DNA from 3 places in the Demequina sediminis genome. Region 3 is predicted to be linked to each of the others. Evidence: predicted binding sites of a transcription regulator. Region 3 holds the regulator's gene; each other region holds the start of a gene.
What was found. The regulator HrcA, encoded in region 3, represses chaperone genes, less so after heat shock. The targets are predictions, from matches to a motif close to TTNGCACTCGNNNNNNNCGAGTGCNAA.

Region 1 (4,157 bases), on a different contig from region 3:
CTCCACCACCGGCGACTTCGCCGACGGAGTGATCCTCAACTCGGACGACTCCGCACCGTCGGTCGACTACTTCACGGCGGGCGTCCTGCGCGAGTACCTCGAGGGCCTGTCCTAGGCCGCCGTCTCACGGTGCGGCGCCGGGTGTCCTATCCTGGCGTCGCCCGGCTGGCATGGCGCAATGGGTAGCGCACCGCTCTTGTAAAGCGGGGGTTGCGGGTTCGAGTCCCGCTGCCAGCTCCACGTCTCCCTAGCGCGGTGTCCCCCACCGCACGGGAGTAGCCCCCTGCGCCTCGAGCGCGGCGTTCACGCGCGAGAACGGGCGCGAGCCGAAGAACCCGCGCGACGCGCTGAGCGGGCTCGGGTGCGCGCTCTCGACTCGCGCGACCCCCGCGAAGGCGGGGGCGAGGGCCCTGGCATCGTTGCCCCACAGGACCGCCACCAGGGGGCCGCCGCGCGTCGCGAGGGACTCGATCGCGAGCATCGTCACGTGTTCCCACCCGCGCCCGCGGTGCGAACCCGGCTCCCCAGGGGCGACCGACAACACGCGGTTGAGGAGCATGACGCCCTGAGCGTGCCAGTGTGTGAGATCTCCCGAGGTGAGCTCCTCGCCCGTGTCCTCCTTGAGCTCGCGCGCGATGTTGCGCAGCGAGCGCGGCAGCGGACGCCCCGGCGCGACCGCGAAGCTCAGCCCCACCGCGTCCCCCGGGGTGGGATACGGATCCTGACCCACGATCAGCACGCGCACATCGGCGAGTGGCAACGAGAACGCCCGCAGGAGCGCCGGCGCGGGGGGCAGGAACGCGGGCTCGGCGCGCAGGAAGGCCTCGAGCTCGCGCAGGGCGGGCGCCGCGGGCGCCAGCGCCGCCTCCCACCCGTCGCCCAGTCCGGCGGTCGCGAGAAGGTCGCCCCCGGCATCGTCCATGCGGACACCCTAGTGAGCGGACGATGCGCGGCGGGGCCGGGTGCCCCGCGCGCCTGCGCGGAGGGCCGGCCGCCCGCCGGTAGCGTGGTGTCCGACGAATGGAGGACGGATGGACGCGGGAGCCGCACGCGTGGTGGACGCCAGCACGCTCGACGAGCGCGACGCCGACATCCTGTCCTTCGAGCGCCGGTGGTGGCGGTACGCGGGTGCCAAGGAGGACGCGGTGCGCGATCTCTTCGGGATGACCGCGACGCAGTACTACCAGGTGCTCAACGCCCTCATCGACACGCCGGGCGCGCTCGCGCATGACCCCATGCTGGTCAAGCGGCTGCGACGCATGCGCGCGGCACGCCAGCGGGGCCGCCACGCGGGCGCCGACGAGGCGTGAGCCCACACCTGCGAGCCGGACGATAGGGTGACCGCGTGACCAACGAGTACCAGCGCGACGAGTTCGACGAGATCGCCGAGCGCGGAGGGCCCGTCGGGGTCCACCGTGCGCCGCGACCGTGGTGGACGCTCCTGCTGGTGCCCCTGCTGGTGTTCCTCGCCGCGGGACTCGTGGCCTTCCTCTACGCGACGTTCCTGTGGAACAGCGGGTCGACGGCCGACCCGAGCGCCTCGCCCACTCCGTCCGCGACCGTGACGACCGAGCCGACGACCGAGCCGACCGCGAGCGCGGCGCCCGAGCCGTCCGAGACGGCCTCCGCCGAGCCGGAGCCGACCGAGACCGCGGAGCCCGAGCCCGTGATCGTGTTCGACACGCCCATCGCGGTACTCAACGGCACGGGAATCGGCGGTCTTGCGGCGGGTCAGGCGGACCTCCTCACTGCGGGTGGCTTCACCGACGTCACCGCGGCCAACCTGGGCGGTGACGAGCCCGACGTCAATACCGTGGTCTACGCGGACGAGTCGCTCGCCGACACGGCCGCCGAGGTCGCGTCGCTGCTCGGCTTCGACGCGGTCGAGCAGGGCACGCCCAGCTCTGACGCCGACATCGAGGCGCAGATCGTCACCGATCCCCGCTAGCGCGTCGCGTACCCGCCGGGCGAGTACCCGACGGACCCGCACACGCCGAGGGCGAACACACCCTCTCGGCGTTTGCACTCGACGGGGGAGAGTGCCAGAATCGGCGTTAGCACTCGGCTGGTCCGAGTGCTAACAGACCTAGGGTTCTCCGCCGAGGTGCGGAGCGCGGCGTGACGTGAACGCCGCGATCCGGGCCGTCCGTCGCGGGCGGTGGGGGACCGTCATCCATCGGAAGAGGAACTACCCCCATGGCAAAGATCATTGCCTTCGATGAGGAGGCCCGCCGCGGTATGGAGCGGGGCATGAACGCCCTCGCTGACGCCGTCAAGGTCACGCTCGGACCCAAGGGTCGCAACGTGGTGCTCGAGAAGAAGTGGGGCGCCCCGACCATCACCAACGACGGTGTCTCCATCGCCAAGGAGATCGAGCTCGAGGAGCCCTTCGAGAAGATCGGCGCCGAGCTCGTCAAGGAGGTCGCCAAGAAGACCGACGACGTCGCCGGTGACGGCACCACCACCGCCACCGTCCTCGCCCAGGCGCTCGTGACGCAGGGCCTGCGCAACGTGGCCGCTGGCGCCAACCCGATCGCCCTCAAGAAGGGCATCGAGAAGGCCGTCGAGGCCGTGACCGCCGAGCTGCTCAAGGCGGCCAAGGAGGTCGAGACCAAGGAAGAGATCGCCGCGACGGCTGGCATCTCCGCCGGTGACCCCGCGATCGGCGAGCTCATCGCCGAGGCGATGGACAAGGTCGGCAAGGAGGGTGTCATCACCGTCGAGGAGTCCTCGGCTCTGGGCCTCGAGCTCGAGCTGACCGAGGGCATGCGCTTCGACAAGGGCTTCCTCTCGGCGTACTTCGTCACCGACCCGGAGCGCCAGGAGGCCGTCCTCGAGGACGCCTACGTGCTGCTCGTCGAGTCGAAGATCACGTCCGTCAAGGACCTGGTCCCCGTGCTCGAGAAGGTCATGCAGACCGGCAAGCCCCTCGCGATCATCGCGGAGGACGTCGAGTCCGAGGCCCTCGCGACGCTCGTGGTCAACAAGATCCGTGGCACCTTCAAGGCCGTCGCCGTCAAGGCTCCCGGCTTCGGTGACCGCCGCAAGGCGATGCTGCAGGACATGGCGATCCTCACCGGCGGTACCGTGATCTCCGAGTCGGTGGGCCTGTCACTCGACAACGCGGGTCTCGAGCTGCTGGGCCAGGCGCGCAAGGTGGTCGTCACGAAGGACGAGACCACGATCGTCGAGGGCGCCGGTGCGGCCGAGCAGATCGAGGGTCGTGTTCGCCAGATCCGTGCCGAGATCGACAACTCGGACTCGGACTACGACCGCGAGAAGCTCCAGGAGCGCCTCGCCAAGCTCGCCGGCGGCGTCGCCGTCATCAAGGCGGGCGCGGCCACCGAGGTCGAGCTCAAGGAGCGCAAGCACCGCATCGAGGACGCCGTCCGCAACGCGAAGGCCGCCGTCGAGGAGGGAATCGTCGCCGGTGGTGGCGTGGCCCTCATCCAGGCGGGCACCACCGCATTCGCCACCCTCGAGCTCGAGGGTGACGAGGCGACCGGTGCGCGTATCGTCGAGGCGGCCATCACCGCCCCGCTGCGCCAGATCGCGATCAACGCCGGCCTCGAGGGCGGCGTTGTCGTGGAGAAGGTCAAGGGCCTCCCGATCGGTCACGGCCTCAACGCCGCGACCGGCGTGTACGAGGACCTGCTGGCCGCGGGCGTCAACGACCCGGTCAAGGTGACCCGCTCCGCGCTGCAGAACGCGGCGTCGATCGCGGCGCTGTTCCTCACGACCGAGGCCGTCGTGGCCGACAAGCCCGAGCCCGAGCCGGCCATGCCGGCCGGCGGTGGCGACATGGGCGGCATGGGCTTCTAAGCTCAGCCGAACCACCGTCCGATGGCCCCCGGGGATGTCCCCGGGGGCCATCGGCGTGTTCGAGGCGTCACCGCTACGTCCGCTCCGCCCACTCAGCCCGCGCGACGCTCTGCCGCGGTGACCCTGAGGCCCGACGCGCGCAGCCTCACGATGAGTTCGCGCGTCGAGACCTCCGTCGCACCCATCGCGACAAGCTCGTGACGGCGCGCGATGGGGTAGTCATAGTGGTCGCGGTCGAACGCGCGTCGCGGAATCCCGGCCCTCGCGGCGAACTCGTGGAGCTCCGCGAGAGAAGCGTCGGATACCAGGTGTCCCCACACCGTTCCGTGGTTGGG
Region 2 (4,157 bases), on a different contig from region 3:
GCCCGAGACGCGGTACTTGCCGCACAGCGCGTCGAGTTCCGCGAGAGTCGCGTCGGGGCCCACGGTAACGGGGTCCGTGATCATGCCGGACTCGGATCGCTTGACGATCTCGACCTGGTGAGCCTGGTCCTCGATCGACAGGTTGCGGTGCAGCACACCCAATCCGCCGAGCCTCGCGAGGGCGATCGCCATGCGTGCCTCGGTGACAGTGTCCATCGCCGCGGACAGCAGCGGGACCGCAACGGAGATGCCCTTGGTGAGCTGAGTGGTGGTGTCCACCTCGGACGGAATGACGTCGGACTCCCCGGGCAAGAGGAGGACGTCATCGTAGGTCAGTCCGGTGAAGGCGAAGGGGTCGTTCTCGAGCGGCGCCATTGGCACATTCTAGGCGGTCGTCGGAGTCTCACGAACCAGGCAAATCGGGACTTCCCAAGCCACCCCGAGGGTGTTAAGAATGGCAGTGAGGGAGCACGCGAGGCCCGGGTTACCAGCCCGGTTCCCGCTGCAGCACCAGTGGCACCACAGTTCGGTTCGGGAGGCAACGGCGTTTTCCTGGGGGGAACCGGCGAAGACCCGTTAAGGGGGCGTTATGGAGGCCGTGGCGAAACTGCCAGCACCCACCCAAGATCAGTGGGAGTGGCAATACGAGGGCGCGTGCCGCGAGGCCGACCCCGACCTGTTCTTCCACCCCGAGGGAGAACGCGGTGCGGCGCGCAAGCGCCGGGCCGAGTCCGCGAAGGAGTTCTGCTCGCGGTGCCCCGTGCTCGACATGTGCCGCGAGCGTTCGCTCCAGGCACGCGAGCCGTTTGGGGTGTGGGGCGGCCTCAGCGAGGATGAGCGTCACGCGATCCTCGCCGGCCGCCTGCGTCAGGCGAGCTAGCTGCCCCGTTGCCTCGCGCATCGTCCCTCGAGAGGCCTGGTGAAGGGACGATGCCGGGGTACGGGGTGGGCGGAATCGTCCGCCCGCAGACGCCAACGGGCCCCGAGGCTATCGCCCCGGGGCCCGTGGTGACGGCTGGAATTAGCCGACGATGGCGAGCAGGTCGCGCGCCGAGAGGATGAGGTACTCCTCGCCGGCGTACTTGACCTCGGTGCCGCCGTACTTGCTGTAGATGACCTTGTCGCCGACGTTCACGTCGAGCGGGACTCGGTTGCCGTTGTCGTCGATGCGGCCGGGGCCCACGGCCACGACCTCGCCCTCCTGGGGCTTCTCCTTGGCCGTGTCAGGGATCACGAGGCCGGACGCCGTCGTGGTCTCGGCCGCGGCGGCCTTGACAACGACCTTGTCCTCCAGAGGCTTGATTGAGACCGACACTGCGGACCTCACCTTCCGTCGTCGAAGTATGGAATGCGAACCGGTCGGGTCCGCCGTCGCGGGGGTCGGACCCAGCTGGTTCCTGCTCGTGAGAGCAGGACCAATTTAGCACTCGTGTGCCCCGAGTGCTAACGGGCGCGGTCGTGTTCGCCCCCCGTGAAAGGATCCGCGTATGGACGCCGCCACCGCTCGCCTCACCGTGAGCGCACCGTGCCTCGACCTCGCGGGGTCGCTGCGCGGCTTCGCTCCTCGAGAGGCCCTCGCGATCGCGGGTCGCTTGCGCCGTGCGGGTCACGATCCCGCGCTCGTGACGGCCGCGATGACCCTCGCCGAGCTCCGCACCGAGGCTCGCCCGCGGCTCGGCGACGCGGCGGACTCCATGGTGTTTCACCGCGCGGGCCTCGAGCAGGCCTCGCGTGTCGCGGCCTCGTCGCTGCATGCGGCGCGCTTCGCGGAGGCGGGGTGCGAGCGTGTGGCCGACCTCACGGCCGGCCTCGGGGCCGATTCCATGGCGCTGGCCGCACGCGGCATCGAGGTGGTCGCGTTCGAGGCGGATGAGGCGACGGCGATCCTCGCGGCGCACAACCTGGCCCCGTGGCCCCACGCGAGGGTCGTGTGGGGAGACTCCCTCGAGGCGTTGGGCGACCTGTCGGTCGACGGCATCTTCGCGGATCCCGCCCGGCGCACGGCACGCGGTCGCCGCCACGACCCCGCGGACTACTCGCCGCGGCTCGACGCCGTCCTCGACCTCCGTCACGAGGTGCGCGCGCTCGGTGTCAAGGCGGGGCCGGGGTTGCCGCATGAGGCGATTCCGCCCGACATGGAGGCTCAGTGGGTGAGCATCGACGGCGACGTGGTCGAGGTGGGCCTGTGGTCCGGCGCCGCCGCGCGGCGTCCGGGCCACGCGGCGCTCGTCCTGCGCGGCGGGCAGTCGCACGAGATCTTCGGGCCGACGGATCGCGCCCCTTCGGGACCGCTCGGGGGTTGGCTCCTGGAGCCCGACGGCGCGGTGATCCGCGCGGGCCTGGTGGGCGTGCTCGCGGAGCGGACCGGCACGCGCCTGGTGGACCCGCGCATCGCCTACCTCACCGCGGATGAGCGCGTCGAGACGCCGTTGGCCCGCACGTATCGCGTGCTCGAGCGATGGCCGCTCGACATCAAGGCCCTGGCACGCGAGCTGCGCGCGCGCGACGTGGGCACGGTCGACATCAAGAAGCGCGGCGTCGACCTCACCCCCGAACAGGTGCGGCCGCGGCTCAAGCTCAAGGGCACGCAGCGCGCGACGGTGGTGCTCACTCGCCTCGAGGGCGACCACGCGGCGCTGCTCGTCGAGCCCGCGTAGGCGCCCGCTACGCCCCCACGATGAGCGACACCGCGAGCGCCGCCATCACGACGGCAATGATCCCGTCGAGCACGCGCCACGCGCCGGGCCTCGCGAGCACCCCCGACAACAGCCGCGCCCCGTAGCCGAGAGACGTGAACCACACCACGGAGCCGGTCATGGCCCCCGCCGCGAAGATCCACGGCGCCGCCTGGGCGGCTCCCACCGTGCCGAGCAGCACCACGGTGTCGAGGTACACGTGCGGGTTGAGCCACGTGAGCGCGAGGCACGTCAGCGCGACCGTGCGCGCGGACTCGCTGGACACGGATCGACCGGGGGGCGCGCCGTCCGCGGCGAGACTCTCACGCGCGGGCCGCCACGCGCGCCGCGCCGCGAGCAGCGCATAGCCCAGCAGAAACGCGGCGCCGGCCCAGCGCGCGACGGTGATGAGCCACGGCACGGTCTCGATCGCGGCGCCGACTCCCGCGACTCCTGCCGCGATCAGCACCGCGTCCGACACCGCGCAGATCGCGACCACGAGCCGCACGTGCTCGCGACGCAGGCCCTGGCGCAGCACGAAGACGTTCTGGGCGCCGATCGCGACGATCAGGGAGAGCCCGAGGCCGAGCCCGGCAAGAAAGGTCATGGCGCCACCGTAGGGTCGCCGCGTCTCGAGCACCACTCATGATTCCTTCACGAGCATTAGGCTCACTAATGTGAAGATCCCCGCGGAACTCGCAATCACGCTGGCCGTCGTCGTGCGTGAGGGCTCGCTCGAGGCGGCCGCCCGCGCGCTCCACGTGACGCAGTCCGCGGTCAGCCAGCGCCTCGCGACGCTCGAGCGCCTCACCGGGCAGGTGCTGCTCGTGCGCGCGCGCCCGGTCCGCGCGACGTCGGCGGGTGACGTCGTGATCCGCTACGCGCGCCAGGTCGAGCAACTCGACGCGGACGCCGCATCGGCGCTGGGGCTGAGCGACAGCGACGCGGCGCGCCTCCCGATAGCCGTCAACGCGGACTCGCTCGCGACCTGGCTGCTCGCCCCGCTCGCCCGCGTCTCACGGTCACGCGGATTCCTGCTGGACCTGCATCGCGAGGACGAGTCCCACACCGCCGCGCTCCTTGCCGACGGCACCGTGGTCGCCGCCGTGACCACGCGCGCCACCCCGGTCCCTGGCTGCACGGTCACCACCCTGGGACGCATGACGTATCGCGCGGTCGCCAGTCCCGCCTTCGCGGAGCGGTGGCTTTCCCGCGATGCGGGGCCCGCAGGGCTCGCGACCGCACTCGCCCACGCTCCCATCGTCGACTTCGACGCACGCGACACGCTGCAGACCCGCTGGCTCGAGTCGCGCGGCGTCGATCCCGCCGCTCCCCCGCGCCATCGCGTGCCGTCCTCGGCGGAGTTCGCGTCCGCGATCGCCCTGGGGCTGGGGTGGGGCATGCTTCCCGCCGCCCAGCGCCGCGGCCTGGACCTGGTCGCGCTGGGCGAGCCGGAGCTCGCGGTGACCCTCCACTGGCAGC
Region 3 (4,157 bases):
GCGGTGATCGCGCCGCTCGCGCGCACGCCCGCGCCATCGACGATGTCGACCGCCTCGCCCACGCGGCGGCGCTGGACCGTCACGGCGTGGCGCGCCTCATCCCCCTCGACGCGCAGCGTGTCGCCCGCGGTCGCGGTCGCCGCGCCCGGATCGACAAAGACGGGTGCGGTCACCGCTCCCGGCCCATGAAGGCGTCCCTGAGGCGCGAGAACACGCCGCCACCGATGGGCGCGAGCCTGGCCTCGGGGATCTCCTCGCCGCGCAGTGCGGCGAGCTGACGCAGCAGGTCGGCCTGCTCGTCCGTGAGATCGGTCGGAGTGACGATGTCGAGGTGGACGTGGAGGTCGCCGCGTCCGGCCCGCTGCAGCCGGCCCACGCCGAGGCCCTTGAGACGCACCGTCGAGCCGGAGTGGGTGCCGGGACGGACGTCGACCTCCTGCGGCCCGTCGAACGTCTCGACCGTCATCACGGTCCCGAGCGCCGCGGCGGTCATCGGCACCTCGAGCGTGCAGTGAAGGTCGTCCCCCCTGCGCTCGAAGGCCTGGTGCGCGCGCTGGCGAATCTCGATGTAGAGGTCGCCCTTCTGTCCGCCCGCGACGCCGGCGTCACCCACGCCCGACATGCGGATGCGCGTGCCGGTCTCGACACCCGCCGGGATGTCGACGCTCACGGTGTGACGCGAGTGCGTGCGTCCCTGGCCGGCGCAGTCGGTGCACGGCGACTCGATCGTCGAGCCGTAGCCGCCACACGTGGGGCAGGGCGCGGTGGTCATCACCTGTCCGAGCAGCGAACGCGCGACGCGCTGGACCGATCCCGAGCCGTTGCACTGGCGGCACGTGGTGGGAGAGGTGCCCGGTGCGCAGCACGATCCGTGACACGTCCCGCACACGTCGGCAAGGTCCACCTGGATCTCGCGGGTGACGCCGAATACGGCCTCCTCGAGCGTGACCTCGGTCTGCACGAGCGTGTCGCCGCCGCGCTGAGTGCGCGACGCGGGACCGCGCTGCGCGGAGCCGAAGGGACCGGCACCGCCGCCGAAGAACGTCTCGAAGATGTCCTCGAAGCCGAACCCCTGCGCGCCTCCCGCGGAGCCCGACGCCGCACGCGGGTCGACGCCGCGGTCGTACTGCGCACGCTTGTCCGCGTTTCCCAGCACCTCGTAGGCGGCGGCGACCTCCTTGAAGCGCTCCTCGCCCTCGGCCCCCGCCACATCGGGGTGCAGTTCGCGGGCGAGCTTGCGGTACGCCTTCTTGATCTCGGACTCGGTCGCGTTGCGCTGGACACCCAGCACGCCGTAGTAATCCTTCACCTAAAGCTCCACCACTCTCGAAAGGTAACGGGCGACGGCGCGCACGGCGGCCATCGTCCCCGGGTAGTCCATGCGCGTGGGCCCGAGCGCGCCCACCAGGGAGGACGCGTCCCTGCCATACGCCGCGGCCACGATCGACGTGCGGGACAGCGCCTCGTGGTGCGTCTCCGCGCCGATCCGAACCGAGACATCGTCTCCGCCTGCGGCCATCTCATGCAACAGCCGCAACAGCACCACTTGTTCCTCGAGCGCGTCGAGCACGGGCGCGATCGTGTCGGCCTCGAGTCCCGACCCGGCGCGCGCCAGGTTCGACGTGCCGGCGAAGACCACGCGCTCGACCGTTCCGCCGCGCGCGGCGGTGACCACGATGCTCGCGACCGCGGCCGCCCACGGCACCTGGCCGGGAGAGCCGGCCCAGGCCTCCAGCGCCTTCTCGAGGGCCGCGCCGGTGCGGCCCTGCGCTGCCTCGTTGATGTCGCGCACCGCGCGTTCGAAGGCCTCGTCGGGGGTGGCCTCGCCCAGCGGAATGGTCTGCTGGTCCACACGCGCGTCCGCGGAGACCACCACGACGAGGGCGTGCTCGGCTCCCAGGCGCACCAGCTCGACGCGCCGCACCGCGGACTCGCGCAGCGACGGGTACTGCACCACCGCGACCTGTCGCGTGAGCTGGCTCAGCAGGCGCACGGAACGCTCGACGACATCGTTGAGATCGACGGCGTCCGAGAGGAACGTGCCGATCGCGCGCTTGTGCGCCTCGGGCAGCGCGGACGCCGCAAGGTGGTCGACGAAGAGGCGATAGCCCTTGTCCGTGGGGATGCGCCCGGCCGAGGTGTGGGGCTGCGCGATGAAGCCCTCCTCCTCGAGGATCGCCATGTCATTGCGAATGGTCGCGGAGGACACCCCGAGCGCGCGGGTCTCGGCGAGTGCCTTGGACCCGACCGGCTCGTGGGTCGCGACGTAGCCCTCGACGATCGCACGGAGCACGGCGTGACGGCGTTCCTCGCTCACGTTTTCTCCTCGCCTGGGGATCGGATTGGCACTGGCACTCGGACTCGTTGAGTGCTAATCCTAGCGCGGCTCGCCCGCGCCCCCTCGAGGGCTGCGGGGGTCCCGCCGCGCGGTGATCACGCACTGTTCGCCCGTATCCCGTGACGTACCGGGGATGTCTCGGTAGCATCGGCCCGTCGGGCATGCACGCCCACCGCCGGTGGCAGCCGGCGACCAATCGAAGGAGACGTGACCGATATGACCGAGTACCCGCCGCCCCCGCCGCAGTCGCCCCAGCCGCCCTACGCGCCGCAGCCGATGAGCCAGAGCGATGAGCGCCTCTGGGCCACGCTCGCGCACGCGGGCGTGATCCTGTTCGGCTTCATCCCGCCGCTGATCATCTGGCTGGTCTTCCGCGAGCGCAGCGCGTTCGTCAACGACCAGGCCAAGGAGGCCCTCAACTGGTCGATCCTCATGGCGATCGCGTCCTTCGTCGGCGCGATCACCACGATCGCCATCATCGGCTTCGTGATCCTGCCGCTCGTGGGCATCGCCGTCCTGGTGTTCGGCATCCTCGCGGCGATCGCCGCCAACAAGGGTGAGCAGTACCGCTACCCCTTCAACTGGCGCATCATCAAGTAGGGGTCTCACCCCGACGAACATCAGGGCCCCGCTCCGCCTCCTGGCGGATGCGGGGCCCTGCCGCGTTCTGGGAGCCTGGGGGCATGAACGACACGACCGACACCGCCTCGCCCCAGCCGGAACCGCAGCCGCAGCCGCAGGCCCAGCCGGCTCAGCCCGCGGGCGCACCGCCCGCCTACGTCGCCCCCGCTCCCATGCTCGAGCGCGACGCCAGGACCATCGCCATGCTGGTCCACATCCTCGCCGCCGTCGCGATCGTGCTGTCCGCAGGCACGCTCGCGTTCGTGGTCCCGCTCGTGATGTGGCTCATCTACCGTGAGCGCAGCGCACTCATCGACTTCCACGGCAAGATGAACCTCAACCTGCAGCTCACCGTGCTCGTGGTGATGGTGGGCGGAGTGGTCCTCGGGCTCGTGACGTTCCTGTTCGGATTCCTACTCACCGGGCCCGCGATGCTGGCCTACGGCATCTACGCGCTCGTGGTGTCGATCATCGCGGGGGTGCGCGCCAACAACGGCGAGTACTACCGCATCCCGCTGGTGATCCCCTTCATCAAGTAGCGCTGACACGCGACGAGCCCCTCGTGCCCTCCGCGGCGCGGGGGGCTCGTCGCGTTGTCGGGACGGCTACGGGGAGAGCGTCGACGCGCGCAGCAACGCGTCCTCGACCACGGCGACGAACGTGCCCACTCCCGAGGGCCGCGGGTGGATGCCGTCGCTGCCCACGACGCCGGGGTCTCGATTCACCGCGACCTGCCAGTCGGCGATGACCACGGACGGGTGTCGCTCGGCCGCGCGGCGCAGCGCCTCCTGGGCCCCGCGCATCCACGGCCGGTCGCCGTAGGGGGTGACGAGCACGAGCGGCCGGTCACCCGCCGCGGCCACGAGCCTCTCGACGTCCTCGTCCCGCACCGCGCCATTGGTGCCCAGCGCCACGACCACGTAGTCGCGCAGGTCGCCCGCGCGCGCGAGTCGCTCGACGCGGTCGACGCCGGCACCGAACTGCTTGCCGACCTCGGCCTCGACCGCGATCCCCGGCATCGCCTCGACCAGCTCCGGGGCGGAGCCCAGCGTCACCGAGTCGCCGATCATCACGATGTCCCTGCCGTCCGGCACGGCGGGCTCGCGCACCTCCACCGCGGGCGCGGCGGTGGGCAGCATCGACGGCACCGCGGACGGCACCGCGGCGATGACGGGCGCCTGAGGCGCCGCGTCCGGGA

Region 1: groL (chaperonin GroEL) is a predicted target of HrcA. The motif match lies at 2,055-2,081, and genes of this name have one in related genera.
Region 2: groES (co-chaperone GroES) is a predicted target of HrcA. The motif match lies at 1,421-1,447, and genes of this name have one in related genera.

Annotation. Positions count from the first base shown of each region.
Region 1 covers NZ_BAABRR010000002.1:200,901-205,057, reverse strand. Annotated here, with positions in the region: gene ABEA62_RS02990 (DsbA family protein) at 1-115, shown strand, start outside; tRNA gene ABEA62_RS02985 (tRNA-Thr) at 165-240, shown strand; gene ABEA62_RS02980 (uracil-DNA glycosylase) at 248-922, opposite strand; gene ABEA62_RS02975 (DUF3263 domain-containing protein) at 1,032-1,310, shown strand; gene ABEA62_RS02970 (LytR C-terminal domain-containing protein) at 1,346-1,948, shown strand; gene groL (chaperonin GroEL) at 2,197-3,822, shown strand; gene ABEA62_RS02960 (DUF4031 domain-containing protein) at 3,915-4,157, opposite strand, start outside.
Region 2 covers NZ_BAABRR010000006.1:43,515-47,671, forward strand. Annotated here, with positions in the region: gene guaB (IMP dehydrogenase) at 1-375, opposite strand, end outside; gene ABEA62_RS06745 (WhiB family transcriptional regulator) at 590-880, shown strand; gene groES (co-chaperone GroES) at 1,022-1,315, opposite strand; gene ABEA62_RS06755 (THUMP-like domain-containing protein) at 1,488-2,657, shown strand; gene ABEA62_RS06760 (LysE/ArgO family amino acid transporter) at 2,665-3,282, opposite strand; gene ABEA62_RS06765 (ArgP/LysG family DNA-binding transcriptional regulator) at 3,353-4,157, shown strand, end outside.
Region 3 covers NZ_BAABRR010000001.1:10,144-14,300, reverse strand. Annotated here, with positions in the region: gene ABEA62_RS00070 (16S rRNA (uracil(1498)-N(3))-methyltransferase) at 1-173, opposite strand, end outside; gene dnaJ (molecular chaperone DnaJ) at 170-1,309, opposite strand; gene hrcA (heat-inducible transcriptional repressor HrcA) at 1,310-2,317, opposite strand; gene ABEA62_RS00055 (DUF4870 domain-containing protein) at 2,555-2,938, shown strand; gene ABEA62_RS00050 (DUF4870 domain-containing protein) at 3,022-3,498, shown strand; gene ABEA62_RS00045 (acyltransferase family protein) at 3,565-4,157, opposite strand, start outside.